One region of the Spiroplasma endosymbiont of Nebria brevicollis genome, then DNA from elsewhere that is predicted to be linked to it. Evidence: riboswitches for the same ligand, from Rfam matches in the RefSeq annotation. Region 1 holds a riboswitch; the other holds the start of a gene.

The links. Region 1 has a riboswitch for cobalamin ahead of nrdF (class 1b ribonucleoside-diphosphate reductase subunit beta). Riboswitches for the same ligand answer to the same signal wherever they lie in the genome.
Region 2: it holds a riboswitch for cobalamin, as region 1 does, so the genes downstream of both, AAHM98_RS03000 (hypothetical protein) here and nrdF (class 1b ribonucleoside-diphosphate reductase subunit beta) in region 1, are expected to answer to the same signal.

The regions. Positions count from the first base shown of each region.
Region 1 is NZ_OZ034986.1:54,637-71,399, reverse strand. Features, by position in the region: gene AAHM98_RS00395 (rolling circle replication-associated protein) at 71-1,003, opposite strand; gene AAHM98_RS00390 (ribonuclease H family protein) at 1,625-2,260, opposite strand; gene AAHM98_RS00385 (hypothetical protein) at 2,546-2,776, opposite strand; cobalamin riboswitch at 3,070-3,238, shown strand; gene nrdF (class 1b ribonucleoside-diphosphate reductase subunit beta) at 3,451-4,470, shown strand; gene nrdE (class 1b ribonucleoside-diphosphate reductase subunit alpha) at 4,490-7,102, shown strand; gene AAHM98_RS00370 (hypothetical protein) at 7,266-7,406, opposite strand; gene AAHM98_RS08975 (HNH endonuclease) at 7,542-7,889, opposite strand; gene AAHM98_RS00365 (hypothetical protein) at 8,016-8,267, opposite strand; gene AAHM98_RS00360 (hypothetical protein) at 8,276-8,647, opposite strand; gene AAHM98_RS00355 (hypothetical protein) at 8,634-8,822, opposite strand; partial or broken gene AAHM98_RS08970 (DNA adenine methylase) at 8,823-9,188, opposite strand; gene AAHM98_RS00350 (hypothetical protein) at 9,263-9,520, opposite strand; gene AAHM98_RS00345 (DNA adenine methylase) at 9,546-9,698, opposite strand; gene AAHM98_RS00340 (DNA cytosine methyltransferase) at 9,691-10,038, opposite strand; gene AAHM98_RS00335 (DNA cytosine methyltransferase) at 10,148-10,657, opposite strand; gene secA (preprotein translocase subunit SecA) at 10,870-13,254, opposite strand; gene AAHM98_RS00325 (DNA alkylation repair protein) at 13,411-14,091, opposite strand; gene AAHM98_RS00320 (PTS transporter subunit EIIC) at 14,704-16,752, opposite strand.
Region 2 is NZ_OZ034986.1:508,291-525,053, reverse strand. Features, by position in the region: gene AAHM98_RS03095 (hypothetical protein) at 1-475, opposite strand, end outside; gene AAHM98_RS03090 (hypothetical protein) at 496-681, opposite strand; gene AAHM98_RS03085 (hypothetical protein) at 694-1,752, opposite strand; gene AAHM98_RS03080 (hypothetical protein) at 1,755-1,946, opposite strand; gene AAHM98_RS03075 (hypothetical protein) at 1,956-2,156, opposite strand; gene AAHM98_RS03070 (hypothetical protein) at 2,159-2,713, opposite strand; gene AAHM98_RS03065 (hypothetical protein) at 2,735-2,941, opposite strand; gene AAHM98_RS03060 (hypothetical protein) at 2,943-3,176, opposite strand; gene AAHM98_RS03055 (hypothetical protein) at 3,189-3,491, opposite strand; gene AAHM98_RS03050 (hypothetical protein) at 3,470-4,015, opposite strand; gene AAHM98_RS03045 (hypothetical protein) at 4,119-4,313, opposite strand; gene AAHM98_RS03040 (hypothetical protein) at 4,300-4,581, opposite strand; gene AAHM98_RS03035 (hypothetical protein) at 4,883-5,053, shown strand; gene AAHM98_RS03030 (rolling circle replication-associated protein) at 5,134-6,081, opposite strand; gene AAHM98_RS03025 (hypothetical protein) at 6,643-6,801, shown strand; gene AAHM98_RS03020 (hypothetical protein) at 6,777-6,917, shown strand; gene AAHM98_RS03015 (APC family permease) at 7,022-8,059, shown strand; gene AAHM98_RS03010 (hypothetical protein) at 8,166-8,366, shown strand; gene AAHM98_RS03005 (hypothetical protein) at 8,851-10,014, shown strand; cobalamin riboswitch at 10,163-10,348, shown strand; gene AAHM98_RS03000 (hypothetical protein) at 10,452-10,850, shown strand; gene AAHM98_RS02995 (DUF1295 domain-containing protein) at 10,989-11,843, shown strand; gene AAHM98_RS02990 (hypothetical protein) at 11,833-12,087, shown strand; gene AAHM98_RS02985 (hypothetical protein) at 12,265-13,296, shown strand; gene AAHM98_RS02980 (DnaJ C-terminal domain-containing protein) at 13,374-14,486, opposite strand; gene dnaK (molecular chaperone DnaK) at 14,507-16,345, opposite strand; gene grpE (nucleotide exchange factor GrpE) at 16,360-16,763, opposite strand, start outside.

The DNA of each region.
Region 1 (16,763 bases):
AAAAAATACAAATAATAAAAATTAAATAATCAAAAATGAAAATATTAAAAACAACAAAATTAAATTTTAATTAATGTAAAACTCTTTTTTGCAAAAATACTTTTTCAATTTTACTTTTATCAAAAACTTTATATAGAAAATCTAAAATTTCATTTCTATTAAATTTATTTTTCAATCAATACCTAAACCGTAAACTTTCTAAACTTACATATTGCTGAAAATCTCTAAAATAATCATCAGTAACATTATAATCATAACTTCCACCAATTAAATAAGTAACACCTTGTTCACTTTTCTTAGTTTTAAACAAATAAAACTCTTTTGCCTTTTCACACGCTTTAACTAAATCTTGTAAAAGTAAATTTTTAACACCACGAACTATAATCGGATTTTTACAATTACGACTAAAAGAATACGCCTGAACACCAACATCTTTTTGATTTAAAGACTTAATATTCTCTTGCACTTTTGTTACATACTTACTTAAATACTTAACAACAAATTCATTAGTACCTTTTTTAACAACAATTAATTTAATACCCGATTTTTGAGCATATGGTCATCACTGAAATATCATACTATAAGGTATTTTACGATTAAAAACTATATGAAAATGTACTGCTCCACGCTTTTGATACTCATAAACATAAAAATACTTCAATTCACCCATATATTTAGCACGCTTAGGGTCATTTCATCAACGCTTTAAACGTTTAAAGAATATAGAAATATCATGTTTTGCTTTTCTAATATCAGTTTCATTCTGCTGATAAGTCAAAGTTAAAAAACTTAAAACCTTAGCATTATAAAAATTATGTAATGCTTTTTGAATTAATTTAGACTTAGTACGAACATTATTATGTCTTAACTTACTATCATTACCCACATTCTTAACACCATTCTCATTACGTTTATTATTGAAAACATCAATTGGCAAAACAACATTCTTAACATAACAAGCATAAAAAATCTTTTTAACATAAAAATTATATAAAATATTCATTTATAAAACATCCCGGACAAGAATTTTTTAATAAAATTAAATGATTTATAAACTAATACAAATCTTTAATAATCATATCATAAAAAAATAAAAAAAATATCAAATTTAACCTTAAAATAAACTTCGCGGTGAAAAATGATACTTAATAAATTATTATATACTTATTCTTCTTTGATAATGTTGAATATAACCTTTTAAAGAGTATTAGTGTTAATTATTTCTTTCTATAATTCAAGAAAATATTTATTAACTGTATCCACATTTATCCTGACTATTTTAATTATGACTACTTGCTTAATATTATATAGGTATTTCAAATTATTATGTTTATGTGCAAATTAATAAAAATTAAAAATTAATTTTAAGACAAATAAGTGAATTTAAAATAGTTAGTAAAGTTCAACTGATAAAAATTACAATTGCTATTAAAAATTCCAAAGGTATTTTACTAGTAGTTTTATAACTACAGTTATAATAATCATCCCTTTTAATATTTTTTTAGCAAAACTACATGCTCAATTAAACGAAGATAAAAAATTATACTCATACTGAATAAATTATCTTACGGGTTATCTTTAATTTTTGTATAAAATCCTGGTTAGTTAAGTTGTAAATAACCATCTATTTAATAACTTCTGAAACATGAGGCAAATTAAAAGCTTTTCATGCTAAACTATCTGCTTCGTCATTTAAAACATTACCAGAATGTCCTTTAATTCATTTAAAATAAATTTTTACATCTTTAGCAACTTTATCATAAAATACTTTATAAGCTTTAGTTTCTGGCTTTGTGGTTTTTCATTCACCAGTACATCATTTTCTAATACCATCATAATCATGACAAATAAGCAGTGATTTCACATTATTATTTAAGACTAACTGCATAGCTTTTTGCGCACCCATAATTTCACCAGCAACATTTCTTAATTTTACTCAATTTTCATCATTAAATTTTTCACAATAAGTAGTTTTTTTACCTTTATTAATAAAAACTAATCCATATGAAAATTGATTTAGTTCTTCATTAAAACTACCATCAGTATAAGCAATTACTTCATAATGATGATTATAACTTGGTTGATTGTGGGAACTTGGGGATGGTTTGGTATCATCTATGTACCCTTGAGCATCAGTTGGATTATCAAAGCGTTTGTATTGTGCTCCTGAAAAACCACTTATTTGTTCTAAGCATTCTTCTCATGTTTCATAGATGCCAATTCTACGACCTTTTTTTACTGCATAAAATTTATTTGCCATTTTAACTACTCCTTGTCTTTTTCTTCTTGATTAATACTATTTAAAATAACGTTTTTTGCGGTTAAACCTAATTTAAATCTAAATTGGTCATTTTCAATTTTTAAAATATTAATTTGTTCTTCTAATTGATAAATATCTTTTTCTAAATTCTTAATTTTAAAATAAGGATTTTGTTCAAAAGTGAAACTAACAAATTTTGATATTAACCCTTGCTGTTCTGAACTAGTTAATTGATAAGCATCGTTTGTAGAAAAATTAACTTATCTCTCTTTCAAATCACTAGAATTAACCTTCAATTCCCTTAGAATAAAAATAACCAGTTTTATTATTAATTTTTAAAATTAAAGGTTTTTCATATGTTTTTTCATCAAGTAAATGCGTTCCTCATCAAATTAAAGATGTTTGTGTTTTGTATTTTAATAATATAGTTGGCCTTCCGTATTCATGATCTAATTCGTTTGTTTTATGTAATTTGTAAACACTCATATTTTTATTAAAATCATTATTTTTATTCATTTTTAAAAACCTCTATTTTCTATTGAAAATTATTGCAAATTAATTTTATTATGTTATTATTTATATATCAGAGTTCACCTTTGATAAATTTTGAGGGGTAGTAATATCCTGTTGGGTAACCAAACCTGGTGCAAATTAGAGAACCTTTTGGTTCTTTTTTTATTTTATAATTTTCACTTAAAAACCCACATGCAATCTACTAAATCTTATCATATCATTACTCTGTTTTATGAAAAAACAAAATGTTTTTAATTTACATTCTCATTTTTTGTAGTATGATATTCTTACAACTAAATAAACCTAAAACTTTAGATGTTCGGGAAAAGGATGAGAATTCATTGCTGTCCCACAGCAACTGTAATGCTGATGAACGTTATTATAACCATTGAAGATAAATCTTTGAGAAGGGTAACTAGTAAAATGAAGCTAAGCCAGTAGACCGGTCTAAATTTTTAAATAGTAGTTATTCCTGGGGATGGATCAACGATTGTTATAGTAACGATATTTTCATACTTTAATAGTAAGAAAATTATATCTTTATTTTTAATAATTAATGATAAATTTGTGCAAACACCGACAGGAAACTTAGGTGTTTTTTAGTTCTTTTTTTTATATAGGGGGTATAAAATATCAAATTGTATTAATTTTATTTATAAATATGAAAGGAAAACTATATGACAAAAGGCAATAAATATTATCAAAAATCATTATCACCTTTAGCATATGCTATGAATAATTTTCAAGGAAAAATGCGTTCTATAAATTGAAATGTTATCAATGATGATAAAGATTTAGAAGTATGAACTAGAATTACACAAAACTTTTGATTACCAGAAAAAATTCCCGTATCAAATGATTTAACATCTTGAAGAACATTAAACCCAGAATGACAGCAACTCATCACACGAACTTTTACTGGTTTAACGTTATTAGATACTATTCAAGCAACAATTGGTGACACAGCCCAAATTCCTAACTCATTGACTGATCATGAACAAGTTATTTATGCTAATTTTGCTTTTATGGTTGGTGTTCATGCACGATCATATGGAACAATATTTTCAACTCTATGTTCAAGTGAACAAATTGAAGAGGCACATGAATGAGTTATTAATACACAAAGTTTACAAGCTCGTGCTCGTGTTTTAATCCCTTACTACGTTGGTGATGATGTTTTAAAATCAAAAGTAGCAGCAGCACTTATGCCTGGATTTTTATTATATGGTGGATTTTACTTACCATTTTATTTATCAGCACGTGGGAAATTATCAAATACCTCAGATATTATTAGATTAATTTTAAGAGATAAAGTTATTCATAATTATTATAGTGGCTACAAATATCAAAGAAAAGTTGAAAAATTATCAGTTGAAAAACAAATAGCAATGAAAAAATTCGTATTTGATTTGTTATTTGAATTAATAGAATTAGAAAAAACTTATTTACTAGAACTTTATGAAGGTTTTGGTTTAGCTGATGATGCTATTAAATTTAGTTTATATAATGCTGGTAAATTTTTACAAAATTTAGGTTATGATTCACCATTCACAGAAGAAGAAACTAGAATTAAACCAGAAATATTTACCCAATTATCAGCCAGAGCAGATGAAAATCATGACTTCTTCTCGGGAAATGGTTCATCTTATGTTATGGGGATAACAGAAGAAACAACCGATGAAGATTGAGAATTTTAATTAAAAAGGAGAACAAAAAATGCATGATGATGTTATAAAAGTTTCAAATGAAAACATAGTAAAACCAATCGGTGAAATTAATTTAGTTTATTTTTCATCACCTTCAAACAATACTCACAGATTTATTCAAAAATTAGAAGTACTAAATTCACGAATTCCTTATGACTTAGAGGAAGAAATTGAAGTTAATAAAGACTATGTTTTAATAACACCAACCTATAGCGGTGGTGGTAATATAAAAGATGGTGCTGTTCCCAAACAAGTAATTAAATTTTTAAATAGTAAACAAAATCGTAATTTTTGTCGTGGTGTCATTGCTTCTGGCAATACTAATTTTGGTGAAACATTTGCTATTGCTGGACCAATCATTTCTAAAAAGTTAAATGTTCCTTTACTTTATCAATTTGAATTACTAGGAACCCAACATAACGTTAATAGTATCAAAGATATCTTAATTAATTTTTGAGGGAAAAATAAAAATGCAAATAATAAAGAAACCACAAATACACTAGATTCTGAAACATATATTACTCTTAATGCCCAAGCAAAACTTTTTACTAAAGATCAAGATAATTTTCAACTTGATATTGCCGCTGCAAAATCATATATGGAACATCATATTATTCCTAACTCAAAAAAATTTAAAGATGTTAAAGAAAGAATTGAATATTTAGTTAAAAATCAATACTACGATGAACAAATAATTAATAAATATACGATTGAAGAAATTGAACAATTAACAAAATATGCTTATGAATTTAAACATGAATTTCCCAGTTTTATGGGTGCTTTGAAATTTTATAATGCTTATGGTTTAAAAAGTTTTGATGGGAAACAATATTTAGAACACTATGAAGAACGTGTTGTTATGAACGCATTATTTTTTGGTGATGGAAATGTTAAAAAGGCTCAAGCAATTCAAAAACAAATGATGTTAGGCAGATTTCAACCTGCCACACCAACATTTTTAAACGCTGGAAAAAAACAGCGTGGCGAATATGTCTCTTGCTATTTATTACGAGTTGAAGACAATATGGAATCAATTGGTCGTGCTGTTACAAGTTCTTTACAACTATCAAAACGTGGTGGTGGAGTTGCTTTATGTTTAACAAATTTAAGAGAATTTGGAGCACCTATTAAAAATATAGAGAATCAAGCAACAGGAATTATTCCAGTTATGAAAATTTTAGAAGATTCATTTTCCTACGCCAATCAATTAGGACAAAGACAAGGTGCAGGCGCTGTTTATCTAAATGTTCATCACCCTGATATTATGCTATTTTTAGATACCAAACGTGAAAATGCTGATGAAAAAATTAGAATTAAATCACTATCGCTAGGAATTGTAATTACTGATATTACTTTTGAATTAGCAAAAAATAATGAAAATATGGCACTTTTTAGTCCCTATGATATTCAAAAAGTTTATGGCAAACCAATGACTGATATTGCTATTACTAAAGAATATTACAATATGTTAAATAATCCGCAAATTAAAAAAACTTTTATTAGTGCCCGAAAATTATTTCAAACAATTGCTGAATTGCATTTTGAAAGTGGTTATCCTTATTTATTATTTGACGATACAGTAAATAATCGAAATGCCCACCCTGGAAGAATTGTTATGAGCAATTTATGTAGCGAAATTGTACAAGTAAGTTCTGCTAGTGAATTTAATTCTGATTTAAGCTTTAAAAAAATTGGGGATGATATTTGTTGTAATTTAGGAAGTGTTAATATTGCGAAAATGATGGAAAGTGGTGAAGAATTTTCACAAACAATATATGATGCCATTTATTCATTAGACTACGTTTCAAGAAATAGTGATTTTGCTAGTGTCCCTTCCATTCAACAAGGTAATAGTAAAAATCATGCCGTTGGATTAGGAGCTATGAATTTGCATGGTTTCTTAGCAACAAATCATATTTTTTATAATTCCAAAGCAGCAGTTGATTTTACAAATATATTTTTCTATGTAATGGCATTTCATGCTTTTAAAGCATCAAATAAACTAGCAGTAGATGTTGGTGCTTTTCATGGGTTTAAAAATTCAAAATTTGCTGATGGTTCATATTTTGATAAATATACTAAATGTGAGAAAGAAAAATGAACACCAGCAACAAAACTAATTGAAGAATTATTTACCAAATATAATATTAAAATTCCTTCACAAGCAGATTGACAATCTTTAGTGTCAGACATTAAAAAAAATGGAATTGCTAATTCACATTTGATGGCTATTGCTCCCACTGGTTCAATTAGTTACTTATCTTCTTGTTCTGCTAGTTTACAACCTGTTGTAGCACCAGTTGAAGTAAGAAAAGAAGGTAAATTAGGTAGAGTTTATGTCCCTGCTTATAAAATTAATTTTGAAAATAAAAAGTATTATATGTTAGGCGCTTATGAAGTTGGACCAGATGCCATTATTGATATCGTAGCAGCAGCACAACAACATATTGATCAAGCAATATCATTAACCTTATTTGTTGATTCTTCAGTTACAACTCGTGATTTAACTAAAGCCTATATTAAAGCTTTTAAACAAGGGTGTTCATCTATTTACTATGTTCGTGTGCGACAAGAAGTTTTACAAAACAGTGAAAATTATGAATGTGATGCTTGTGTTATATAAAAAAAGTAGAAAGTCCTAAAACATGCCTAGTTAACTTTAATTTACAATTCAAGAAATTAAGAAAATGTTTTATTTCTAATTTTAATACAGAAATACTACTTTTAAATCTAACTTAAAAGTAGTATCAAGAATTTTTTTTAAAATTAAAAAATAATTTTAAATATTAGTTAGTTCTTGTTCCTTGGATATCATATAAATAAAGTAAATCTCACACTTTTATTTCTGGAGAGTTAGGGGAACTATAATTATCAGTTTTGTATGAAAACTTAATTTTGCTAATAGTGCCTTCCCCAATGTTAGACACACTATCTGTTTTTTTATGTAAGGTTCTAATTTATTTTTAAATTTTTCATATAAGTTATTAAAAATGATTAAAAAGTGATCTTCTCATAAAATTCTATAATGACTACCTATGTCAGCATCAGGCATATAAGCTGTTTTATATTCAGTTGCTGGATCATAAGTTTCATCAAATGTTTGTGTAGAACAAGCAACTATATTTGTAGTTGCAGCTGTAGTTAAAGTTATAGCACCTACTATACCTAATTTTTTTTTCTAAAAATCTATTTGTAATTCATCCATCATTAACTCAATTTTCATTTTTAATTCTTTCAGATAAAATTAATATACCACTCTCATCAAAAGAAATATAACCTTTACCAAATAAAGAATCATGTAAAGGATTAATTAATATTCCATTATTGTTATCAGCTTTTTCAAAATTATTTGAACATTGCGAAAATGGTTTAATATGACTAGCTATTAATATTGGCAAAGAAATATTTAATAATGCACAAGTATTATTAAATTCAATAAGAAGTTGCTTTTTTAAACATTAATCTTAAATATTGATCAAATTTTTTACCCTCTCTATCATCGTCTATAAATAAAATACCTTTATCAATATCCACATTTAATTTAAAAAATAATAATTTATTATTTTTATCTTGTTTTTTTCAAAAGAATCTAAAAAATCTAATATTGTCAATAAATATTTGATTTGATTATATTTTCTCTTTTTAAAAAAAATACTATCTTTTACTTTATTTTGAAAATTATCTAAAAAAGCAGATGAATTTTCTTCAATAGACATATTTTCATCATACTCTCATTGCATTAAATAAATTAATTCATTTTCAGAAATACAATTATTATTTTGTAACATCACATTTATTAAAATTTTATATTTTTTATATTATTTTGATTAAAAGATGCTTCATAAAATGCTTCAGATAAATATATTTTTCTTAATTTTATTCTTTCTTCTTTGATAATTTTATAACTTATAGGATTTAGTATTACGCAATTGTTATTATCTTTATATGCTAAACCTAATTTAGTATACTGATTAATTCACTTTCTAATAGAAATATCATTAATTTTTAACTTTAATTCATTTCTGAAAAAAAGTTGTTGTTCTTTAAAATCTTTATTTTTTTTTCTTATAGATAGTATTTTTAAACCATCAATAAATTTTGTACCAAAAAAATTTGTATTATGTAATGTTAATTTTCAATATGAATCATAAATTTTAGTTTTTTCCATTTTTATTCCTTTTTTTAGTGCAAACTATAATTTTTTCTTTACTAGTATTTTTATTTAACTTTCCTGATAATTTATATTGATGATCAATATTTATTTCTTCAATTTTAAAATTTTGTTGTAGAACTTCAATAATATATTTATTTTCTTGTAAAGACTTATCATTTATGCTTAACAATATATATTTTGCCTTTATAATGGCTACATCTACTATTTCTTTAAAATATATTTTAAAATTTTCTCTATTTGTTAAATCTTTACATTGTTTATATTTAGTATTACCAAATAAAACATCAATAGGGCCATAAAAATCATAGTATTTATTTAATGTACCAGGATAAGGAGGATCTAAGTAAAGTATATCAAATGAATAATTTTTTATAACATCAATAAAATCTAAATTAGTACAAATAACTTGTTTATTATTTTTAAAAATAGCATTATTATAACTATCTAGATTATCTAAAATATGAGTTAAAAAAGGTATATTATGATATGCTCTTTTTCTTCCATACTTTTCATAACTAAAATTTTCATCACGTAACTAAATTATTTTATTAAACGGTATATTAAAACGAGAATATGGCATCTTTCTTATCATAGATCTCCTTAATAAACTTAAAAATATATATATATTTTATAACCATCAAAATAAGAAGACATTTTTATTAATATTTTTAATTCTTCTTCTAAAAAATAATTATTTCATTCTCTTATAAAAGAATCTATTTTATCTTTCTTTTCATTGAAAGAATTTTGAAAAATAAACATTTCATCATCTTTTACTTTATTATACAAATGAGTAATTTCATCTATAAGTAATTTTTCTTCATTATTTTCAATAATAGCTTTATAAATAACATAATTTGAATATAAAGAATCATTAACAATGACATTAAAATTATTTTTTTTGAAATGATAAGAAACTTACTCCACTTCCACCAAATAAATCCATTATTGTTAAATTTTTATCTTCATTTTGAATTTGCTTTAATATTTTATCAACAATAGCTGATTTATTACCAATGTAATTTATTTTTGGAAAATTACTCATTTAAATACTCTTTTATTTTTTTTGCAAATTTTTCTGATAATTTAAGTGGAACAGCATTACCTATTTGTTTTTCTTGTGAACTTCTATTACCATAAAAAATAAAACTATCAGGAAAAGTTTGAATTCTTGCTAACTCCCTTATGGTAAGAGCTCTATTTAATGAATAATGAAAAACTTTTCTATTATCTGTTGTAATGCAAAAACTCGGTTTGTTGCTGTCTAATCTAATATATTTTCTTATATCACCTGTTTTTGGTTTTAATTCTTCAGGGATACATTCTCGTCCTTTACCCTCTTTTACGTAACTCATCTTTAATAACATTTGTTCTGAATGATTCATAGGTACATGATTTCAAGAACTATTATATTCTTTATTTTCTAAATCAAAAATAACATCATATAGTGTTCTTTTAATTTTACTCTGTTCAATTTAAGAAAAATTTTTTAACCTAGTACCAATAAAAAACACTCTCTCTTTGTTGCGGAATACCATATTCTACAGATTTAATTATTTTATATTCTATACTATAACCAATAGTTTTAAAATTTTCTATAATATCATCTTTAAACTTTCCTGAATTAAAACTCAAAAAGTTTTTTACATTTTCCATTAAAAAAAATTTTGGTTTTACCTGTTCTATAATTCTAATATATTCTTTATATAAGTAATTTCTAGGATCATCTTTAAAATTTCTAACTAAATTGCTTGCTAAAGAAAAACCCTGACATGGTGGGCCGCCTATAACAACATCAATTGTTTTATATTCTTTTAAATATGTTAATCCATTAATTTGTTTTATGTCCAAACATTCAATATGATTAGCAATATTTTTTTTATATGTTTCAATTAATGTTGGATCATTATCAATAGCTTTGACAATTTTAAATCCTTGTTTTTTAAAACCTAAATCTAAACCTCCACATCCTGAGAATAAAGATAAAACATTGTATTTTTCCATTAAGGCATTCATCCTTTCTCTTATTTTTCTTGAGATTAAATTACTTTAGTTCTTAACTCTAAAATTTTTTATCATTTGTTTAAAAAACTTTACTATTACTTTTTTACTTATAAAAAGGGATTTAATCTTTAATGCAGATAAAACTAATATGGGATAATATGCAAAAAGTTGTTTAGAAAAGTCAAGTTTTGTTTTATTATGAAGGTAAAATATTATCCAATTTTGGTTTTTGTTTCAACATTAGCAGCAAGTACTGTATCAAGCACATCTTGACCACCACGAATTTGTTGTTGGTCTGGGTCAATACTATGTAACATAATAATAACCTGATGAGCAACATTAATTTTCATACGATTAAATAATTTAGATGCTTCTTCAATATAAGCTTGTAATGGATTTAATTGGGCATAACCACGTAAATGAATTCCCGCACGTAATTTACTTAAACTATCAATATGATCAGTTCAGTATTGATCAAAAGTTTGAAGGATAACATTATGTTCAATTTGTTTAATAATTACTGGATTCAATTTTTCCCGTTTTTCAAGGTAAAAGATATTAGATTTATCCCTTATTAAATCAATAACATCCTCATAACTCATGCGTTTTAATTCATCAATTTTTAAATCATCGGGTTTAATAATGCGTTTTTCAATTCCTTTAACTAACTGTTCGTAATCAACAAACTGTTCTTTACCAACTTTTTTATTGAAAATATTTAACAAATCTCTGGCTACTGTTCTATGCATACTTTTAATTAAATCTAAAAGCACCTCAGAAAGTAAAATATTATCACGTTGATGATATGTTGCTTCACGGTGTTGCGCAATAACATTATCATAATCTAACAAGTTTTTACGAGCATCAAAGTTTAAACCTTCAATTTTTTGTTGTGCTCTAGTGATAGAACGTGTTAACATTTTTGATTTAATAAAATCCTCACCTAAACTGGCAAAAACTTTTTTTAATTTCTCACCACCAAAACGTAACATTAAATCATCTTCAATTGAAACATAGAAACGTGAGAACCCAGGATCACCTTGTCTTCCTGCCCGTCCTCGTAATTGACTATCAATTCTTCTTGCTTCATTTCGTTCTGTTCCTAAAACTGCAAGTCCACCAACTTCAATTACTCCTGCGCCAAGTTTAATATCTGTTCCACGTCCTGCCATATTAGTAGCTAGGGTGATAGAACCTTTTTCACCAGCACGACCAATAATCTCAGCTTCACGCGCATGATTTTTGGCATTTAAGATTTCATGTTTAATTCCTTGTGCTTCTAGCATGTTAGCAATTCGTTCTGAAACATCAACGTTAGCAGTACCAATCAGAATCGGTTGTCCTTTTTCATGACGTTCTTTAACTTCAGCAATTAATGCTTTAAATTTAGCATTTAATGAAGCAAAAACATGGTCAGGTTTATCTTCACGAATAATAGGTTTATTAGTTGGTATTCTAATTACACGCATGTTATAGATTTTTACAAATTCTTCTTCTTCAGTTTTAGCAGTCCCTGTCATTCCGCTTAATTTATTATATAAACGAAAAAAGTTTTGATATGTAATAGTAGCAACAGTAGTTGTTTCTTGTTGAATAGTAACCTGTTCTTTTGCTTGTAACGCCTGATGTAAACCATCACTGTAGACACGTCCTGGCATTAAACGACCAGTAAATTGGTCAACTAAAACAATCTCACCATCTTTAACAACATACTCGACATCCAATTTAAAAACATGATTAGCACGTAATGCATTTTGAATATGATGAAATAATTCAGAACTATCAATATCAAATAAGTTTTTTAAGTTAAAAGATTTTTGTGCTTTATTAACACCACTAGTTGTTAAGGCGATTTGACGTGATTCTCAATCAATTTTATAGTCATCAGGAATTAATGTTTTAGCAAAGACATCTGTTGCTTGATATAAAGGCGTTCTATTTTTTGCACCTCCAGAAATAATCAATGGGGTTCTTGATTCATCGATTAATACCGAGTCAGCCTCATCAATAATTGCAAAATTAAGTTGACGCTGTACTTTATCATTAAAATTTCTAGCCATATTATCACGTAAATAATCAAATCCTAACTCAGAGTTAGTTGTATAAGTTACATCTTGTAAATATGCATCACGTTTTTGTTGAGGATTATTATCACGTAAACTAACACCAATAGTAATACCTAAAAATTCTAAAATTGGTCGGTTTAGTTCCGCATCTCTGGCAGCTAGATATTCATTAACGGTAATAACATGAACACCTTTACCACTTAAGGCATTTAAGTAAATAGGCATAACTGCAGTTAAAGTTTTACCTTCACCAGTTCTCATTTCTGCAACATCACCATTGTGTAAAACAATTCCACCAATTAACTGAACCGGATAGGGATGCATACCAGTAACTCTTCGCGCAACTTCTCTAATTGAAGCAAAAGCTTCTACTAAAATATCCTCTAGTGTTTCCCCTTCTGCTAGTCGTTTTTTAAAAACAACAGTTTTATTAGACAATTCTTCATCACTAAGTTTACGCATAGTTTCATCAAGAACAACAATAGCTTTTACTTGTTTATTAATTTTTCGTAAAATTTTACGGTCTCACATAGATTAAATCACCATTTATTTTCTGTATTACTTTCTAATAATATTTATTACTTTTTTGTAATAAAACCTTTATCATTTTAACATAAAAGTTAGGAAATTTTTAGTGCTGAAACAAATTATTTTGTTTTCATTTAATTACTATACTACAATTATTAATTAGTGTTCATTAATAACACTAATTATTTTTTTACTAACATTATTTTCTTTAATAAACTGGTTGATTTTTGTTGGATTAATAAGTGCTGCATTTCGTAATGCTCATCCAATACTGCGAATTAAATAAAAATTATTTGTTACTAACAAGGGCTTAATTAATGTAAGAAGTAAATCAATATCAGTTTTTATTTTAAACATTAATTGTGATTGAATAGCAATTCTTTTAATTCAATCATTTTCATCATTAATTAATTTAAATAAATATTCATTTCTAACTTTAACATCATCATTACTAAAAATTAGAACTCCAAAAATATCATCAAAGTAATCAGTAGTATCTCATCAAATATTATACTTAATAATTGGTAACAATCAATTTAAATCATTAAAAGTTAAATTTTTCTTTCATCAAAATTTTAAAAATTCTATTGCTGTATATTGAAATTCACGATTTGGTTGTTTATACATTTTTTCAAATAAAATTTTCTTTTCTTGCAACGTTAAAATTTTATTACAATTAGTAATAACTGGTTTTACTATTGGTTTCCGTTTACTAGTTAAAATACCATAGAAAGAAAAATTATTTACTAAAAACTTTTCTTGTTTAATTTTAATAGTACTATTGGCATTACTAGTAAAAATAGTTGTTAATTCATTCATAATATTGGTAAATTTATCCATTTTATATTTCCTTTCAAGTAATTTCTACTTTCATAAAAACTGTTCCTTTTGTGGTCCTTACGTTATAGATAATAACATTATTTAAAATTGATACTTAAAAAATTGAAAAAAAATCTTTAAGTGTTATTTTTGGACTTAAAGATTTTAAAAATTTTACACTTAGGATTACAATTTGATAATTAATTTAACTATATGTTTATATCTCAATTTGTGAGAGGGTCACCTCTATGTTGCAATTTCTTGCGTAATAGCTGCTATAATTTCAGAAATATTTGTATGTTGTAAATTAGTTTCTTCACCAGTGTGAATAGTATTATCAAGTTTATTGTTAATGTTAATGATTTTCTATTATCTTCATTGGTTAGACTTGAAATTCTAATATGGTTAATATTTCTATAAGTATTGGTTATCGTAGAACTTACAATTGAGATAGGTATAACTGTCAATAATAGAACTTTATTTAATTTCATATTTTAATTTTACCCCCTTATTATTCATAAAAAAATGGACTTTTACACCTTGTGGACAATATATTTAATCCGTTTATTAGGAGTAGATACATTAAATCTGTAAAGTATAAAAGTCCGAAGATTATTAATAATAATTAATAGTTTATTTTGGTGATCAAGTTTTTAGTAAATCATTTTTGATGTTACCTACTTGTGGTCCATAGATTACTTGTATAGCTATACCCTTTTTAAAGATACCTGCTGCTCCTGTTGATTTTAAGATTTTATCATCAACTTTAGTTTCATCAATAACCGTAACTCGTAGTCTTGTTGCACAATTATCTAAAATTTTAATATTATCGCGACCACCTAGACCTAAAAAGATACTTTCTAACATATCGCTATTTTTATCTTTTGAAGTTGCAACTGGTGCTTTTGTCATTTCTTCTTGTAACTGTGTGTGCATATCCTGAGCACCATCAGGATAAATAATTTCTATTTTATTACCAACTATTTTTACTGACTTAGTACCACTTAGTCTTAGCAATGCTTTTGAAGATATATTAGCATCTTCTAAAGTAGCTGTTAGCACTTTATCATTAGCATCAATATCAACAATATTTAATGCACCACCAAGGCCAAGTAACAAGTTCCCTGCTTTTGTTCTTCCTTTTTTAGAAGATTTATCCAATGAAGCCTCAACACTTTGCATAGCAATGTTTGTAGCAAGTTCACCTTCTTCACGTCCTAAAGTTTTGTAGTTTCGTCACTTAATAATGTAATAGAAACCAAAGTAATAAGCTGGCGCCATTATTAATCCTATAACAAAGATTCAGTAGAATCCTGTTGCTTTACCAAGCGCAGCTGGTAAAATTCCGAAGAATGAGAAGTCAATAAATCCAGCAGCAAAACCTTGACCGACAACAATATTTAGTAAATATGCCATCATGAAACTAATTCCCGCCATAAAGGCATGAAATGCGAAACATAACGGTGCCACAAATAAGAATGAAAATAGCATTGGTTCAGTAATACCTGTTAAGAATGAAGTTAACGCCGCAGAACCTAAGATTCCACCAACCAGTTTTTTATTTTCTGGTCTTGCTAATTTCCACATTGCTAAGGCAGCAAATGGATAACCATACTGCATGAAAGCAAAGCGACCACTCATAAACATTGTCCCTGGTGTTTGGTTCATATGACCAGTACCACCTGCAGCAAATTGAGCAAAGAAAATATTGTAAGCACCAACAGCGGTCTTAGAAGCACCCTTATCAATATAATGTCAAGTACCACCAACTGATGTATATCAAAATGGTGTGTATTGTACGTGATGTAATCCTGTCGGGATTAGTAAACGCTCAGTAATACCAAAGAACATAGCAATAAAGGCACCACCAGCTGTTGGATGAAAGTTTTGACCCCCCGTTAACGTATTATCGGTTAAAGTCCCTGTATTCATACCTGTTGCTAATCCATGGCCCATGGCTCTAAATGCAACTAATAATGCTGGTCAAATAAAGAAGAACGCTAATCCCATCCCTAATCCAAGAAAAACAGCAAGAATTGGTACAAATCTTTCGCCACCAAAGAAAGCTAATACTCTTGGCATACGGATGTTATAAGAACGATTGTGAACAACAGAAATTAATCACCCAACAAGAATACCACCTAAAACTGAAGTATCAATTGTTGGAAATAATCCTAAAACATTACCAAATACTCCTGATTTATCATCTTTGATACTTACACCACCACCTAAATTTCATGGATCAAATCCTAAAACTCCTGTCTCAGAATCATAAAAGAATAAACCATTAATAACTGATGTCATAACAGCAAACGTAATAAATCCAGATAACGCTGCTACACCTTTACTTGCTCTAGCAAAACCAAAAGCAATGGAAATAGCAAAGATTAAACCTAAGTTAGCAAAAACAACATTACCTGCTGCTTGCATAACACCAAAAATTCTAATCAATGCTGTTAGATGATCAGCATTATGTAATTTCCCTAAAGCAGTAGCAACTCCACCACCAATTCCTAGTAATAGACCAGCAATCGGTAAAGTAGCAATGGGCAAGACAATAGCTCTTGCTAAATTTTGCATACGACCAAACATATAACCACCTAGTTTATTAAAAGAACCTTTAAAACTAAAACTAGGATTGCTATCTCCAGACGAGTTTCTCTTATGAAAAAATTTTTTCATTTTTTCACCCC
Region 2 (16,763 bases), 450 kb from region 1:
GTAAATAAGACCTAGGAAATCACAAACTAAAAGTCATAGTCTCACCACTATAACTTGGTGGAAAACCACCCTTTTTAATTATTTTCTTAGTTTGTCTTTTAGATAAAACAATTTTATTATAATCATCAACATTAGTATAAATATTAAGTTTAAACTTAACTAAAAATAATAAAATACGCATTCTTTTAACTTGAACTATATACTCTACTTTTTCACGTGCTTGTTTCGGTATTCTATAGGGGTGTTGTTCAATCATATACATAATTTCATTAAAATTATGACCTATTAATTTACAAAACATACCTAAACTTTCCTGTGTTTCTTTAAATTCCGGTGCTAAATCATTACTATTAATCTTTAAACCTAATTCATCTAAAACAACCATATCATTCTCATTAAAAGCATAATTAGTATTTAATTGATTAAATTTAAAAACATCATCATAAGAACAACGATAACTAAACTCATTACGCACTTTAATAGGAATAGGACTAACTATACCCTACCTTTATGTCTTTGTGCTAAACAACAAGCAAGTGCTGACTTACCAGTACGTGGTGGCGCTGAAATAATATAACTACCTACACGTTGCAATATCTTTATATTTTTTCTAGTTATTAAAAACGGATAAAGAATTATAACTAACAAAATTCCTAAAATTAAATATCCATACCAAGGCATTATATTTCACTCCTAACCAATTAAAAACCCTACTGCTTTTAAAAATACTCATAAAGTTAATACTTGTTCTAAACCACTAGTAAAATCAACATTTAAAACTGAACTAATAGTATCATCAAAAATATGTCTCAATAAACCGTCAATCTTAGCAAAAAATTCTCTTAATGGTTCTACTGGTAAAAGTTTACCAACAACACCAAATAATAATCATCTAAAAGCATTACGTAACTGACCAAAAACATCATATCAACTAACTCGTTCATACTCAGGGTTAAAAGGACTAATCGGTGGTACTGGTGTTATATTTTCAATTGAAAAAATATTAATTTGACCAAAATTTAACCGTGGAGAATAACCTTGTCTAATTGTTTCACCATGAATATCAAAAAATACTGTTAAATGTCTTAAATTAGGAACACGAATAGGCAAAGTAACAAAATTATATAAATCTTGACTATATACATTATTATCCACTTTACCTTTAAAAACATACCTAGTATTACCAATATTATCTAAAAAACTAAAAGTAAAATTAGCTGTAAAAGTTTTAAAATCTTGGTATTGAAAATAAAACATAAAACCTTGAATATAAAAACTTAATGGTTTATCAATTTCAAAATTTAACTGTGTTTGAAAATTAACAAGTTGATTACCAGTATTAAAAAATTGAATATGATTATTAGAACCATTAGAAACAAAATTATGATTAAACATAATACGTGAAATATCATCTAATTGACTTGTATTAAATTCATAAACACCAGTACCCATACTTATATTTTGTGATGCAACACCGGTAGTATCACTATAATAAGCACATCAATAATTACCTTCACCATTACTAACAAAATCACCAGAAACTAATTTTAAATCCGGTTGGTCAACATCAAAATAAGCAGAATTTCATGGAATTGTTGCTCAATCATCAAAACTATGATATTTAACATGCTTAACCATTTCTTTTGTAATATCATAATTAACAATATTAGGGTCATTTGAAACAATCAAAGAAGTTGGTGCTTGTACAGAAGTATTTACAATTAAAAATAATTTAGCAAACTTAAATCACATAATTATTTACCAAATAAACACTTTAAAATTCACCATGAACCATAAAATAAAACAAATCCAATAAAAAACTGTGTACCATAAACTACTAAATCTCATAAAATAGCAGTAAAGTTATCAACCGGACTACCCAAAAACATAGTTCAATAATCAACTATACATTGATGTATTTGATTGTAAATATCTCAAACACTCATAAATACCACCTACCCAAATAACGACCTAAAAACAAATTTAATACTACGATAAATAAAATTAAAAAATACTCCTAACACAAGTCAAAAAGTAAAATTAAACAAAATATAAACTTCATTATTAACATCAACCGTTTGATTTAAAAACATAGAAATATCTTTATTAGAAAATATAAAAATAAAATGCAAAATACTAACAACAAAATCAGACATAACTAATCACCTATATTAATTCCACTAACATCTTGTGTTTGCTTATGACCCTTAGCAATTGCTTTACCAACTCAAACAGAAGCCTTACCAATTTTCTTAACACCATAACCTAATCCTAATGTTGGTAACATTAATTCAGGTAAAATAACCCTAAATGCAAATTTAAGCAAAATTAAAAATACCATTAATGTACCTAAATTAAAACCTAAGTCACCAATAGGAAAACTAAAAAACTTCATAAATATTTGACTAAATAATTTCATTACTGTTGTAATAAAAGGTATAAACATAATTGCACTTCCTAAATGTCTTGTAAATCTAAATAATCATAAAATTAAATAAAAAACAAAACTAACATTTATTAAAGCAAGAATTGGCAAAGGCAAAGTATACAAACTATCATAAAAGAACGACTTAATAAAAAGTGTCACAGTATGTAAACCAGTAAAGGAACTTAGATACTGCATATAAATAGTTTGCACTAATGTATTAACAGTCGGTAAAAGTTTACCTAACAAAGGTAAAACAAAAACTAAACTAAAAAATAACTTTACCATTACTTAAATCCTTTCTAATTACTAATGAGTTCCATGAATAATATGACCCACAAATTGTTTAATAAACACTAATACCATAAATACAATTGAAATTAGCACTGGTCAATTTGTAAGTGTTCCGCCATCACCAGTTGTAAATACTCAACCAAAAATATAAGTAAAAGCATTTAATAATTGTTGTCCAACACCACCTATCATGGTTAATAAGGCACTTAATCCTGCTGGCATATTAATCACCCCCTTTCTCTAATTCTTTTTGTTGTTTTTCCATTTCCAATCTACGTTTTTTCTTTTCAAAATCTTTACGACAATATGAACAATCAGGGTCACTATCATTCTCCTTTACATGTTTTTTATGTTTCAATTTTTGAATACCTTCACGTATTCAATTACGAGAAAATCAAAGAATAAGACCAAAACCACCCATATATACTAAATATTTAACTATCTCTTTCATATCCATTTTAAACATCTCCTATAATCTATAATAACTGTCATCAAATTCTAACCTTGCATTAATATTAAGTTCACTTCCATCAAAACTATAATTACTAATACTATCATTAGTACTTTGATAATCATTAACACTAGAATTAATTAACCCTATTCTTTCATCAGTAAGCACTTCTTGTAACTCAGTATTATTATGAGTACTTCCCAATGGTAACAATAAAGTATTAATTATTTCACTTGTTCCGGCAATAATAGTAGGAATAGCATAAGCATTATTAATACCCATTGCTACACCACTACTAATTAAACCCCCACCAGTTGCCATATAAAAATCTTTCTTATACTCTCAAAACGATTAGGAATTAATTCACTTAAACCACTAACAACATTCGCTATACCAAAACTATTTAAAGATATATAAGTATCTCAATCTACAAAAGGCACATCAATTATTGGTTTAACAGTTGTAAATGGTGGATACGTAGGTCTTGGTGGTTCAGTAGGACAAGGTGGTCAAAAACACGGTTCATCTTTTATTAAAGACACAGACTTATCTACATATTGAACAAATTTAGCATAATTTATTAAACCAATTGTACCTAAACCCAAAAATATTTTTTTATAACTATTAATAACTTTATTTCTAGTAGTTGGTCTTTGATTAATATTCCATATATCAATTCCTAATTTCTTACTAAATAATAAAGAATTAATACTGCCTAATATTGGGTCTTTTAAATATTGACCATAATAAGCACTAACTCCAACCATAGCACTTAATGGACTTAATCCCGTTCTTAATATTTTAGTTAAAGTATAATTACTAGTTTGTTCTAATTCATTAGGCATAAATAAAACTCCTTACTTTATTAATAAGGAGCATATTTATACTAATTAGAGTAAGGGGCAAAAATACACTAAAAAGTATATATATGCCCCTTATTTAATTTTTTTAATTTTCTCTTTGTTGTAATTGTCCTTTTTGTTTAACCAAAGCAATACTTAAAATACAATTTGGACAATAATATTGTTTAGTATATAAATTTTGTAAAACTTTCTTAGGACAAATAACTTGGTCACAAAGTTTACACATATACATTGCTAAATGAAAAGGTTGTTCACAAGTACAATTATTAATTTTTGACATACATAATTTTTGCTTCTCATGTTATTTCAACATCATAATAAGAACCAAGACTTAAATTCATTTTAGCAAGTTTAGTAAATAATTCACTATCATGTAAAACTCATTTATCCTTAGATTTTTCACCAGTTGATATTTTAATACCTTTATCAGTAGTAACATAAAACGGCGAAAAATTAAGTACATCATAATTTTTGGACTTACCACTTTTTTCATCTTTAATTACTTCATTAGTTCGAATTTTTGTCAATTGACATAAAAAACTTTGCATAAAACTTAACTCCTCGCAGAAAACTATATTTTATTATAGTTTGAATTAAGTAAGACAGGGTAAAATTCTTACTTATAATAAGTTTAACAAAAAAAATAAAAAATGTAAACTATAATTATAAATTCTGCGAGAAATTTAAAACATAGTTTACATTAACCATTATATATATATACATACATACATACAAGTGGTTTATCTAAAAAAATAAAAAAAATTTATAAATTAATTAAAAAATACTTAGATAACTTTTTTTATAATATTATCTATGTTATATTTTAATTAAAGAAAGGGGGCGAATATTATGTTAATAAATGAATTAATAGTTGAATTAGAAGAAGAATTTAAAAAACTTTTTTTATTAAAATCACAAATACCAAATAGTGCAATAGTTGTAGGACAGAATAGTGAAGAAATAGAAAAACAAACAATAAAAATTAAGGATATTATTAAAAAATATCAAAGTAAATTATAAACATGAAGTTACCAATTAAGGTAACTTTTTTAAATTTTACATTAATTATATATAAATTACATCAATAAAAAAATATAAAATTAATGTAAAATTCTTTTTTTATTTTCAACAAACATTTTTTCAACTTTATTACCAAAAACTTTATCTAAAAAATTTAACATTTTTTCTCTTTCAAATATCCATGGTTCAAATTGCTTAACCACATTTCTAAAACGAATACTATCAATTGAAACATATTCATCATAATCTTTAAAATTATCGCCAAAAACAGTACTATCAAAACTACCACCAAAAAGCATAGTACGACCTAAATTATCAATTTTCTTTTTAAAAAATTGTGTATGTAAAGCATTAACAGAAGCATCAATTAAACGTTGATATAACATTATTTTTTGACCTTTAACTACTTTTGGATTAGAACAATTATGAGAAAAAGCATAAGCACAAATACCTAAATCATATTGATTTTGAGATTTTATATCATTTTGAACTTTTACTACATATTTACTTAAATACTTAACTATATTTTCATTAGTACCTTTTTTAACAACAATTAATTTAATACCCGATTTTTGAGAATATGGTCATCACTGAAATATCATACTATAAGGTATTTTACGATTAAAAACTATATGAAAATGTACTGCTCCACGCTTTTGATACTCATAAACATACATATATTTTAATTCACCTAAATATTTAGAACGTTTAGGGTCATTTCATCAACGCTTTAAGCGTTTAAAGAATATAGCAATATCATGTTTTGCTTTATTAATATCTTGCATGTTATCAGCATAAGTTAAAGTAACAAAACTTAAAACTTTTGAATTATAAAAATTATGAAATGCTTTATGTATTAACTTTGTTTTAGTACGAATTGCATTATTACGTAACTTCTTATTATTAATACCTAAATTTTTAATACCAATGTCATTACGTTTATTATTTAATATAGCACTCATAGGTAAAATTATATTTTTTACATAAGAACCATAATATATTTTTTTAATATAAAAATTTTCTTCCATATATAAAACACTCGCAGACAATCATAAGATTTTATTTTTATATATTTTATTAACAAAATAATCATAGCACAAAAAACAAAATAATTAATAAATTATCTTACGGTGAATTGTGTTACTTAATAAATTATCTTACGGTGAATTGTGTTACTCAATTGAATTGTGTTACTTAATTAAATTATCTTACGGTGAATTGTGTTACTTAATTGAATTGTGTTACTTAATAGATTTTTTATTAAGAGTAAATAAAGTTTTGAGTGTTTTTAACTAAAACTTTATTCTGACTAAAAAAGAAACTAATTTGCAAAAAAATAGAATAGCTGATATTATAAATATCAGCTATTTTGAGATGTTTAATAACAAATTATAGTTATTAAAACTTTAGAGAATTCATAATAATCAATCCTTTTACTTTATTATCTTATTTTTAACACTGATTTATGATTCACCAAAACTTCACTTATTCAGAATTATCATGCATCTAAACTATTGCTTTATTTAGGTTTTGAGTCTAATATTACTAAGTATTATTATTTTAAAATTTTAAAGGAGAAACAACGTTCAATGTTAACAAGAAAATATGGTTTATTAACCATAACTATGATGGCCATTAGTGCTACTTTAGGTTCATCAATCTTAATCGCCTTTGGCCAAGTAGCATACCAAGCCCAATATAATCCCATTTTAATGTTATTAGCATGAATTATTGGTGATATACTCTAATCATTCCCGGACTACTATTATTTGCCGAAACAACTAGTAGTTATCCTAAAAATGGAACTGCTTATACATGATTAAAAAAGGCTAAATTTCAAGCAACAGCTTTTTGATTTGGTTAAATCTTAGTATTATTAGCAGCAGCAACTGCGATTGCTAGCGCTACGATTGCATTTGGTAATTTAATTGCTAGTCTAACAGAAATTACTAATCCAAGACTTGTAAAATTAATCGGAATTGGTGTTTTAATAGCAATGGCTTTAACTCATATTTATACAAAAAAATAGTAGGAATTTCACAAACTATCTTTACAATTTTAAAATTCATTCCCATTTTATTGGTAATGATATTAGCTATTGTTTATGGTAGCCTTGCTAATTTTGAAAAACCAGAAGTTACTAAAAATTTACATCAATTATTTTTAACTTCTTATATGTTGTTACCAACCATGGCGATGACCATGTTTGCCTATTCGGGAATTGAAGCTGTTACGTATGTAGCAGGTGAAATTAAAGAACCACGCAAAAATATTATTCGTGCTAAAATTATTGCTATTTTAGTAGTAGTAGGTGTTTATGTAATTTTAGCTGTTGCGATTATAACCATTAATATTAGTAACAATTTAAATGCTTTCTCAAACAATTTATGGAATGAGGCTATTTTAAGTAGTAACACAATTCCTCATGGTTTTGCTTTAGCGTTTAATATTTTATCAATTGTTATTTTCTTAGGTTCGCTAAATGCCTTCTTACTTTACCATTCACGGATGGTTCATAAGTTAGCTGAGGAGCATGATTTATTTAATATCTTTAGCAAAACTAGTAGTAGTACTAACTCACCTTATTTAGCCATTATTTTATTGATATTGTTATCATCAGTTTATGTATTATGAGACCAATTGTATAGTGTTGTTACTTATTTCATTATTGCCACAACTGTTTTACAATTTATTGCTTTTAGTGTAGCATTAAAATTACGTTATCAAGACCCAACATATAAACGTATGTTTAATAATTTTTGATATTGACTTTTATTTTTATCAACTATTATTGGTAATATTTTATGTTTAATTGGCGCGATTATTTCTATGTATGTCTTTGCTCGCGACAGTCATGATTGATGAATCTTATATAAATGCTTCATTGTTTGTGGAGTATTAGCAGCAGGGTTTCCTATTTATTACATTAAAGAATTTATTAAAAAACGCATGATAATTAAAAAACAAAAGCAAGAAACTTTAAAAATACAAACTTTAGAACAATAAAAATATGGGGTAAATTACAAATTATTAAGTTAAGCGTGATTATTATACTAATGTTATTAACATTATTTTAAAGGTAAAAAATAAGTTATAATTGGATGGTGTTATTATGATAAAAAAGAACAAAAAACTTAATAATAAAATTAACTTAAAATCAAGATTAAATTCTCTAATAAGTACAGCAATAATTACAACCACAACTGCTGTTAGTTCTGATGAAATAACAAAAGAAATACCATCAGAAAATAATAATGATGAAAATGAAAATAAATCAAGAAAGAAAAAAATGACATTAAAAAAACTGATTTAGGCGAAATTAAAAGAGAACAAAACTCTAAACCAATTAATCATGTCATTAAAGATATTATTTTAGATCAAAATCCAGAACTAAAGTCCGAAATTTTTCAAGTTGTTAATATCAAAAAAACTACAGCAACCATAATTTTCAGTGATGACCCATCTAACCAAATCGATATTATCTTTAATATTATTACAAATGATAAAAAGACAAACAATGAATTTATAACAAACATAAATACTAACCTTAATGAAATTAGAGTATTTGATGAATTAGCACCTAATGAAATAATGCTTAAAGCTGCTATTTTGAAAAAAATCCAGAACTTAATATTGAAAACTATCAAATTATTAATATTGCTGCTACCAATGCTACTATTGAAGATAAAAACACTAAACAAATATTTACTTTTACTTTTAGTATCTCACGTGATATTGAAAACACGATCATTAAAAATGATGAATCAACAAAAAGTGAAAGCAAATTACAAGCAAGAATGACAGAATATAATCTTGGCATTATTAATTCTTTTGGTAAAGAAACACCAAATAAATTTATTATAAGAATGATTTTTTTTAATAAAAATCCTAAATTTGATCTATATCCAGATCATTTGTTGATTACAAATATTACCGCTACCAATGCTACTATTATTGGCAAGATTCCCAAATACCAAGGTGAAGTTAAAGTTAATTTTATAACTGAGAAAAGAATTAACTTAAAAACTATTAGTCATCTAACACTACCAGCACCAATATCCATATCAAAAAATGAAAAATATTTTGCTTTAAATGAAAAAGTTATTAAAGCTTCTGAATTTAGTAACAAACCACTAGCACCTGGTTATCAAATTCAATACTTTGATTCAATCAATAATGAAATTACTAATCATAACCAAAGAGCTGGCGAATTTTATGTTGTCATTACTGCTAATGAAGGAGATCAAGTTTGAAAAGATAAAACGCAAAAAATAAAACTTAATCTTAATTTTAAATTAATCAGTGAAATTAACGGGCAAATTAATAAAATAGTTACTGATAACAATGATAATATTTATCTTGCTGGTAGTGATGGCAATATTTATCATTGCTTAGCAAATGAAAGCAATTTTACGATAATACCAGGAACAATTGATGGTAGAAATCGTGGTAAAAACGGTCATCAAATTTATAGTTTAACAACTGATAGTAAAGGTAATATCTACGCTAGTAGTGAATGATGTGATATTTATAAGTGCAAAGTTAGTGAAAACAAATTTAAAATTATAAGGTATGGTAACGGTGGTGGAGCAATTACTGCGTTAACTATTGATGAAAAAACTAATGATATTTTTGCTGCCCGCTTACACTATATTTTTAAAATCCCTAACAATGATACAGTTAACGCTCCTATAAGTCAACAAAGTGGGCCACTACCTGGTCTTACTAGAGTTGTTGCTTTAAAATCAGACAAAAAAGGTAATATTTATGCTACAGCTACTTGATTAATTTGGGAGTTTGGAATTGGAGATCATACTTATTTAGGACATCAATCAGAAGTTTGAAAAATTACTTTTGATAAAAAAATAGAAAATAAAGTATCGTTTAAAAAAAATTATTACAAAATATTAATGATCAAATTGTATTTGCAATTAATACCAATAATAGTAAACCAGCATTAACTGGAATTAATTTTAAATTTTCTAATAAAGTAGTTGCTGCTATTAGAAAACATGCCATATTTATAAAATATAAACATAAAAGTTTTATTATATAGTAATAAATTATTTTATACATTAATAAAAAATCATTTATAATTAAATAGCAACTAAATAAAATTATTAAGTAGATGAACAATATGTTTGTAAAAGGGAATTAAGTAAAATTCTTAAGCTGCCCCAGCAACTGTAATGCTAATGAAAGTTATATAACCATTGAAGGATCTGAAATACTTTGAGAAGGATAACGAGTAAAGTGAAGATAAGCCAGTAGACCTATCTAATTAATATCTTAAAACTAATGCGCGAGTGTCGCTAATAGTTATCATTTTTCATTTAATATTGAAGTAGTGACGTTTTTATTAGCATTTGCAGCACTAGTGTTTCCTTTATATATGGCAATGAGCATTCCTCTTATTTTTGGACTATTAGAAGTTATGTTATATTTTAGTGCATGACCAATCTTAGTATTAATTATTTGCATGTTTCGTGGTATTATTAAAAAATATTGATGAACTTTTATCATTATTACTAGTTTATGGGGATTTTGTTTTGGAACATTGGATTCTTTCTTACATTTATTAATGTTTGGAAAGGCTAGTTTTTATTTTTATTGAATCGCTGGATTACCATTCGATGCAGTGCATGGGGTTGGTAATTTTATGTTTAGCGTCTTTTTATACAAACCAGTTATGGCCATATGAACTAGTCATTTACAACATTATTTCCTTATTGATAATCAACTTGTTATCTTACAACCAAAACCAATAGTTACTAAAGAACAATTGATTGATAATTAAAAATCTTACTACTTAAAGTAATAAGATTTCTCTAACAATAGTTTTTTTATTAGATAATTATTTGTTTTAAACGTTTTTATTATTAGTTGTATAATTAAAAGTATTAAACATTAGTTATTGTTAGGAGCGTTATTGATTGTGGATTTTTATATTATTTTATGGGTATTATTGATATCATTAGGTATTAACTTAACATTCTTTATACTAGCGTTTATTTTTAAAACTGATATTTTGACTGATATTACTTACTGTTTAAGTTTTATTATTTTAAGCGTTGTAATTGTTACATGAAAACAAAACTTTAGTCCTGTTCAAATTTGTTTATTTATTCTTTATAATTTATGGGCATTACGACTTGGTAGTTATTTACTAATGCGAATTATTACTACTAAAATTGACCATCGCTTTGATAAAATGCGTAATAGGTTTTGAAAATTCGGAATGTTTTGAGTTTTACAAGGATTATCAGTATTTTTGATTAGCATTCCTACGATTTTTGCTTTAAGCATTGATGCGAATTATTTTAATAGTAACTTTAGTTATTATTCAATTATTTTTATTGCATTAGCTGTTTTATTTTTATTAATTGAAACCATTGCTGACTGACAAAAATTTCGTTTTTATAAGAAGAAAAGAAAAATTGATTTTTTCATTAACTATGGTTTATGAAAAGATTGTCGCCATCCTAATTATTTAGGTGAGATTGGATTTTGATATATGATGACAGGTTTATTGCTGTGCGATTTATTTATCAAAAATCTTAACAACAAAAATTTAGATTATTTAATCCATTTATTATGATTATTAAGCCCAATGTATATTAATATTTTACTAATTAAAGTTAGTGGTGTTCCCTTATTAGAAATTAACCAATGACAGAAATTACATGATAATATGAAATATCAAGAATATTTAAAAACTACTAGTTGTGTCTTATTTTATATTGGGAAAAAAGGTCCCATTAACAAAGTTAGTAAATTAATTGTTGTTTAAATTAATTAACACCTGCTATGTTACAATTAATAGATATAAAAATCAAAGGAAAATCAAACTATGAAATACCAAATGCAAAAATGTTTTAGATTTTGTTAATGCAGTTGAACCTGAAGGTTTTCAAGTTGTTGCTATCGATCAAACAAGAAAAATCTTTGGTGCCCTACAAGCTGCTGATGCTGTTATTTATTGAGGATCAAAAAATCCTCTGTCTCAAAATCTAGATTCAGAAACAAAATATTAAACTTAACTAACCAATCTCTTTAACTCTTTTTTAGAACATGATATATCATGTAAAATTAATTAGATGTATGTATAATATAATTGAAAAACTAAATACAGTTTTTAACTCATTTACTTTATTTTTTAAAGTAAATGAGTTTTTATTTTGAAACTAAAAGAAAAGAGATAATTAAATATTATGCCAAATTCAGCAAAAACAGAAGACAGACTACCATTAAATGATGATAGTGAGGAAAAGGATACTTCCAACAATGAAATTGTAACGACACAAACACAACAAACAAATAGTACTACAATATATGATAAGTTAGAAGCTTTGACCAATGTAATATTTTTTACTGAAAGTGCAACGGCGGCAATAGGTAATGGTTTATTATTGTATAGCAATAAGGTTTTTGAATCAGCAGTACCTGCTGCTGTATGCTTTATCACTGATGGAGTTCTTGGTGCAGTTACATCATTAGCACGAGTAATGATGTATAATCTTGAATATCAAAATAAAACTCTTAATAACATACTAAGGGCAATAAATCTTGTACAACCTTTATTATTAGATATTGCAGTAATCGAACTTAATCCACTACCACTTAATCCAAAATTAAAAGATGTATGGGGGCGTTTTATCCCTGCAGCTATTATTGGAACGCTAAACAGTACTTTAGCAATTGCCAATTTATGTTATAATAAAAATAATAATGACCAACAACAACTTCCTAAGTGAAAGCAAATATATAATAAAGCATCTAATATATTGACTAATATACTATCAATTATTGGGGTAAATTTAGCACTTGATGGTGTTATTAATATGTCTCAACTTTGGTTAAATGAACATCAAAATGATAAGAATATAAATAATGTCAAAACAGCTTTTGATGTTACAATTGCTGGGATTGGAATAGTTAGTGGGGCAGTGTTACTAAACAATGCAATACAATTAATTAAAGCTTGAGTTAAAAATAGTACCGAAAATAGGGAACCATTATTAAATGGTGACATCGAGGCAATTAACAACCGTGAAAATGATTTTGACACTAATAATAAAGCTTCATTTCTTCAAACATCTTCAAGTAATGATGCACCAGATAATGAATCATTAGACACTGAACGCATAAATTCAGAAGAATGCCTAGTTGCATCTCATTATGATAGTGACTGACACCGATCACTATGTTCCGTTTATAACAAAGTTATCCTCATAACTATTTAAAAAAGAAACTTTAACCTTAAATATTTAAATATAAAAAAGGAAGTTGCAATTGCAACTTCCTTTTCTCTTTGATTTGATTAAATTCTTTTAATAGCGCTATTAGCAAAGTCTTCATTAGGGTCGAACTTAGTTTCATTATTAACACTTCATAATTTTTCTTGTTCTGACTTACTACATTTCATAGGAAACTGAACATCAAGAATAATATGTAAATCACCACGTCTAGTACTATTTGGGTAAAAGAAACCTTTCCCTTTTAACGTAATCTTATCACCATATTGTAATCCTAAAGGTAATTTTTCTTTAATTAAACCTTCAAACGTAGGTATCATAATAATATTTCCTAAAATAATATCTAAGTATGATACTGGTAATTTTAGATACATATCACTACCTTGGCGGTCTAAAAACGGATGACGTTTAATATTAATACCAATAAATAAATCACCTTGCGCACCACCATTATGCCCAATTTTGCCTTTCCCTTTAATTCTAATTTGTTGACCATCAACAATACTACGGGGAATATCAAATTCTAATTTTTGGTTTTCAATATAGTAACGGTGTCCTTTACATTTAGTACATTTTTGACGAATGATTTGACCAAGACCTTGACAACTGTTACATACGCCTTGTTGACGAAACATTCCTAAAGGGGTTTGTTGAACATATTGGATAGTACCCTGACCTTTACATTTATCACAAGTAACAACATCATGAGGAGTTTTCGCACCTGTTTGTTTACAATCATCACAAGCGACATCAATGTTAATGCTAATGGTCATCTTTTTACCAAAGAAAACATCACGAAAATTAATTTCTACTTTCGTTAAAATATTGTCACCAGCAGTTTTACCATTGTAACGTTGTTGTGTTCGTCGTCCACCACCAAACAAGTCACCGAATAAATCACCAAAGGCAGAACCAAAATCACCAAAATCATTAAATCCAGAAGTTCCACCACCTGGAGCATCATGACCAAATTGATCGTAAGCAGTACGTTTTTGGGGGTCTGATAAAGTTTGGTATGCTTCGCTTATTTCTTTAAAGCGTGCTTCGTTTCCACCACCTGGAGCATCAGGATGATGCTCTTTTGCAAGCGCACGAAACGCTTTTTTAATTTGCTCAGGTGAAGCACTACGAGCAACATCAAGAACTTCATAATAATCACGTTTAGTTTTACTTGCCATACTATTCTCCAATCGTTAATTTATTTTTGTGTTGCTTCAACATCAATGGTGTCGTTTTTATTATCTTCATGAATTTCAGGATTCCCATCTTGACCTTGTTGATTCATGAATTGTTGTGCTGCAGCAAATGCTTGTTTTAATTGTTCTAATTTTTCTTTTAGTTCATCATATTTTTTATCATCTAATGATTTTTGTAAATCATCACGTAGTTTTTTCAATTCTGCTAATTGTGGGTTTGAAGATTCACCATCTTTTTGGGATTTAGTAGCTTCCTCTGTCATTTTGTCAATGTCATAGATGTAAGCTTGCGCTTGGTTAGTTAATTCAATTTCTTCTTTATGTTTTAAGTCAGCTTCGTGATTCTTCTCGGCATCTTTAACCATTTTTTCGATTTCATCTTTGCTTAATGTTCCACTATTTGAAATCGTAATTTTTTGTTCTTTATTAGATTTTAAATCTTTGGCACTAACTGAAACAATTCCATTAACATCAATTTCAAAAGTAACTTCAATTTGTGGAACACCTCTTGGCGCTGCATCAATTCCACTTAATTGGAAACGACCTAATGAATGGTTATCTTTAGCTAGTGGGCGTTCACCTTGTAACACACTAATGTCAACAGCAGGTTGATTATCTTCAGCAGTTGAGAATACTTGTGATTTTTGGGTAGGAACAGTCGTATTACGAGGAATTAATGGTGTCATTACTCCTCCTAAAGTTTCAATGCCCAATGATAAAGGTGTAACATCTAATAATAACACATCAGTTACATCACCTGATAACACACCACCTTGAATAGCAGCACCTAGAGCTACCACTTCGTCAGGGTTAACAGTACGGTTTGGTTCTTTCCCAATTTCTGCTTTAATAACATCTTGCACAGCAGGAATTCTTGTTGAACCACCAACTAAAATTACTTCATCAATATCAGCTTTTGTTAGTTTAGCTTCTTTTAAAGCATCACGAACTGGAGCAATCGTTCTTTTAACTAGAACAGCTGTTAATTCGTTAAATTGCGCACGAGTTAATTTTTCATCTAAGTGTAATGGTCCTGAAGCATTCATTGAAATAAAAGGTAATGAGATATTAGTTTGCATGACACCTGATAAATCTTTTTTTGCTTTTTCAGCAGCATCTTTTAAACGTTGCATTGCCATTTTGTCTTTTGATAAGTCCACACCTGATGATACTTTGAAATTTTTTACTAAATGTTTTACGATTAAGTCATCAAAGTCATCTCCCCCAAGTTCTTTATCACCACTAGTTGATAATACTTCGAAAGTTCCGTTATCTAAATCCAGAATCGAAACGTCAAATGTTCCACCACCTAAGTCAAATACTAAGATTTTGTGTTCTTTATCTTGTTTATCTAAACCATAAGCAATAGCAGCAGCAGTTGGTTCATTAATAATACGAACAACTTCTAGTCCCGCAATCGTTCCAGCATTTTTCGTTGCTTCACGTTCTTCGTTGTTGAAATAAGCAGGAACAGTAATAACTGCTTTACTAATTTTTTTACCTAATTTTGCTTCAGCAAAAACTTTAATCGCACGTAATACTTCAGCAGATACTTCTTCTGGTTTTCGGGTTTTACCAGCAGATTTAACTGTTTGTTTGGTTCCCATAATTCTTTTTACTGATGATACTGTGTTGTCAGGGTCAGTAATTGCTTGACGTTTCGCAACGTCTCCTACCATGATTTGTCCATCTTTATATGCGACAACTGATGGTGTAGTTCTTGCACCTTCAGCGTTTTCAATAACTTTTGGTTTAGCACCTTCCATTACTGCCACACATGAGTTAGTTGTTCCTAAGTCGATTCCTAGAATAATTTCTTTATTAGTTTTAGTTGTTGCCATGTTTTATCTCTCCTTTAATTTTTCTTAATTGCATCTTTAGTTTCAGTTTGAAATACTTTAACCTTAATTGTGCTAATAACACGGTTGTGTAATTCATAACCTTTAGCAATTACTTCAATGATAGTATTATTTTTAGTATTTTTGAAAGTGTTAGTACCATCATCTTTAATAATTTCGACAGCATCATGTTTATGAGAGTTAAATTCTTCACCAACTTGTGCTGTAATTTCTTTTAGCCCTTCATGTTCTAATGAGGCGATTAGTTCATCATAGATAAATTTGAATCCTACTAAGAAATTTTGGACTTCTTTATTTTCGGTTTTAAAGTTCAGTGCACGTTGGAAATTTAATAATGCATGAACTAAATTTTTAATGATTTTTTGGTTAGCATATTTAGTATGCTCTTTATTTTGAATTT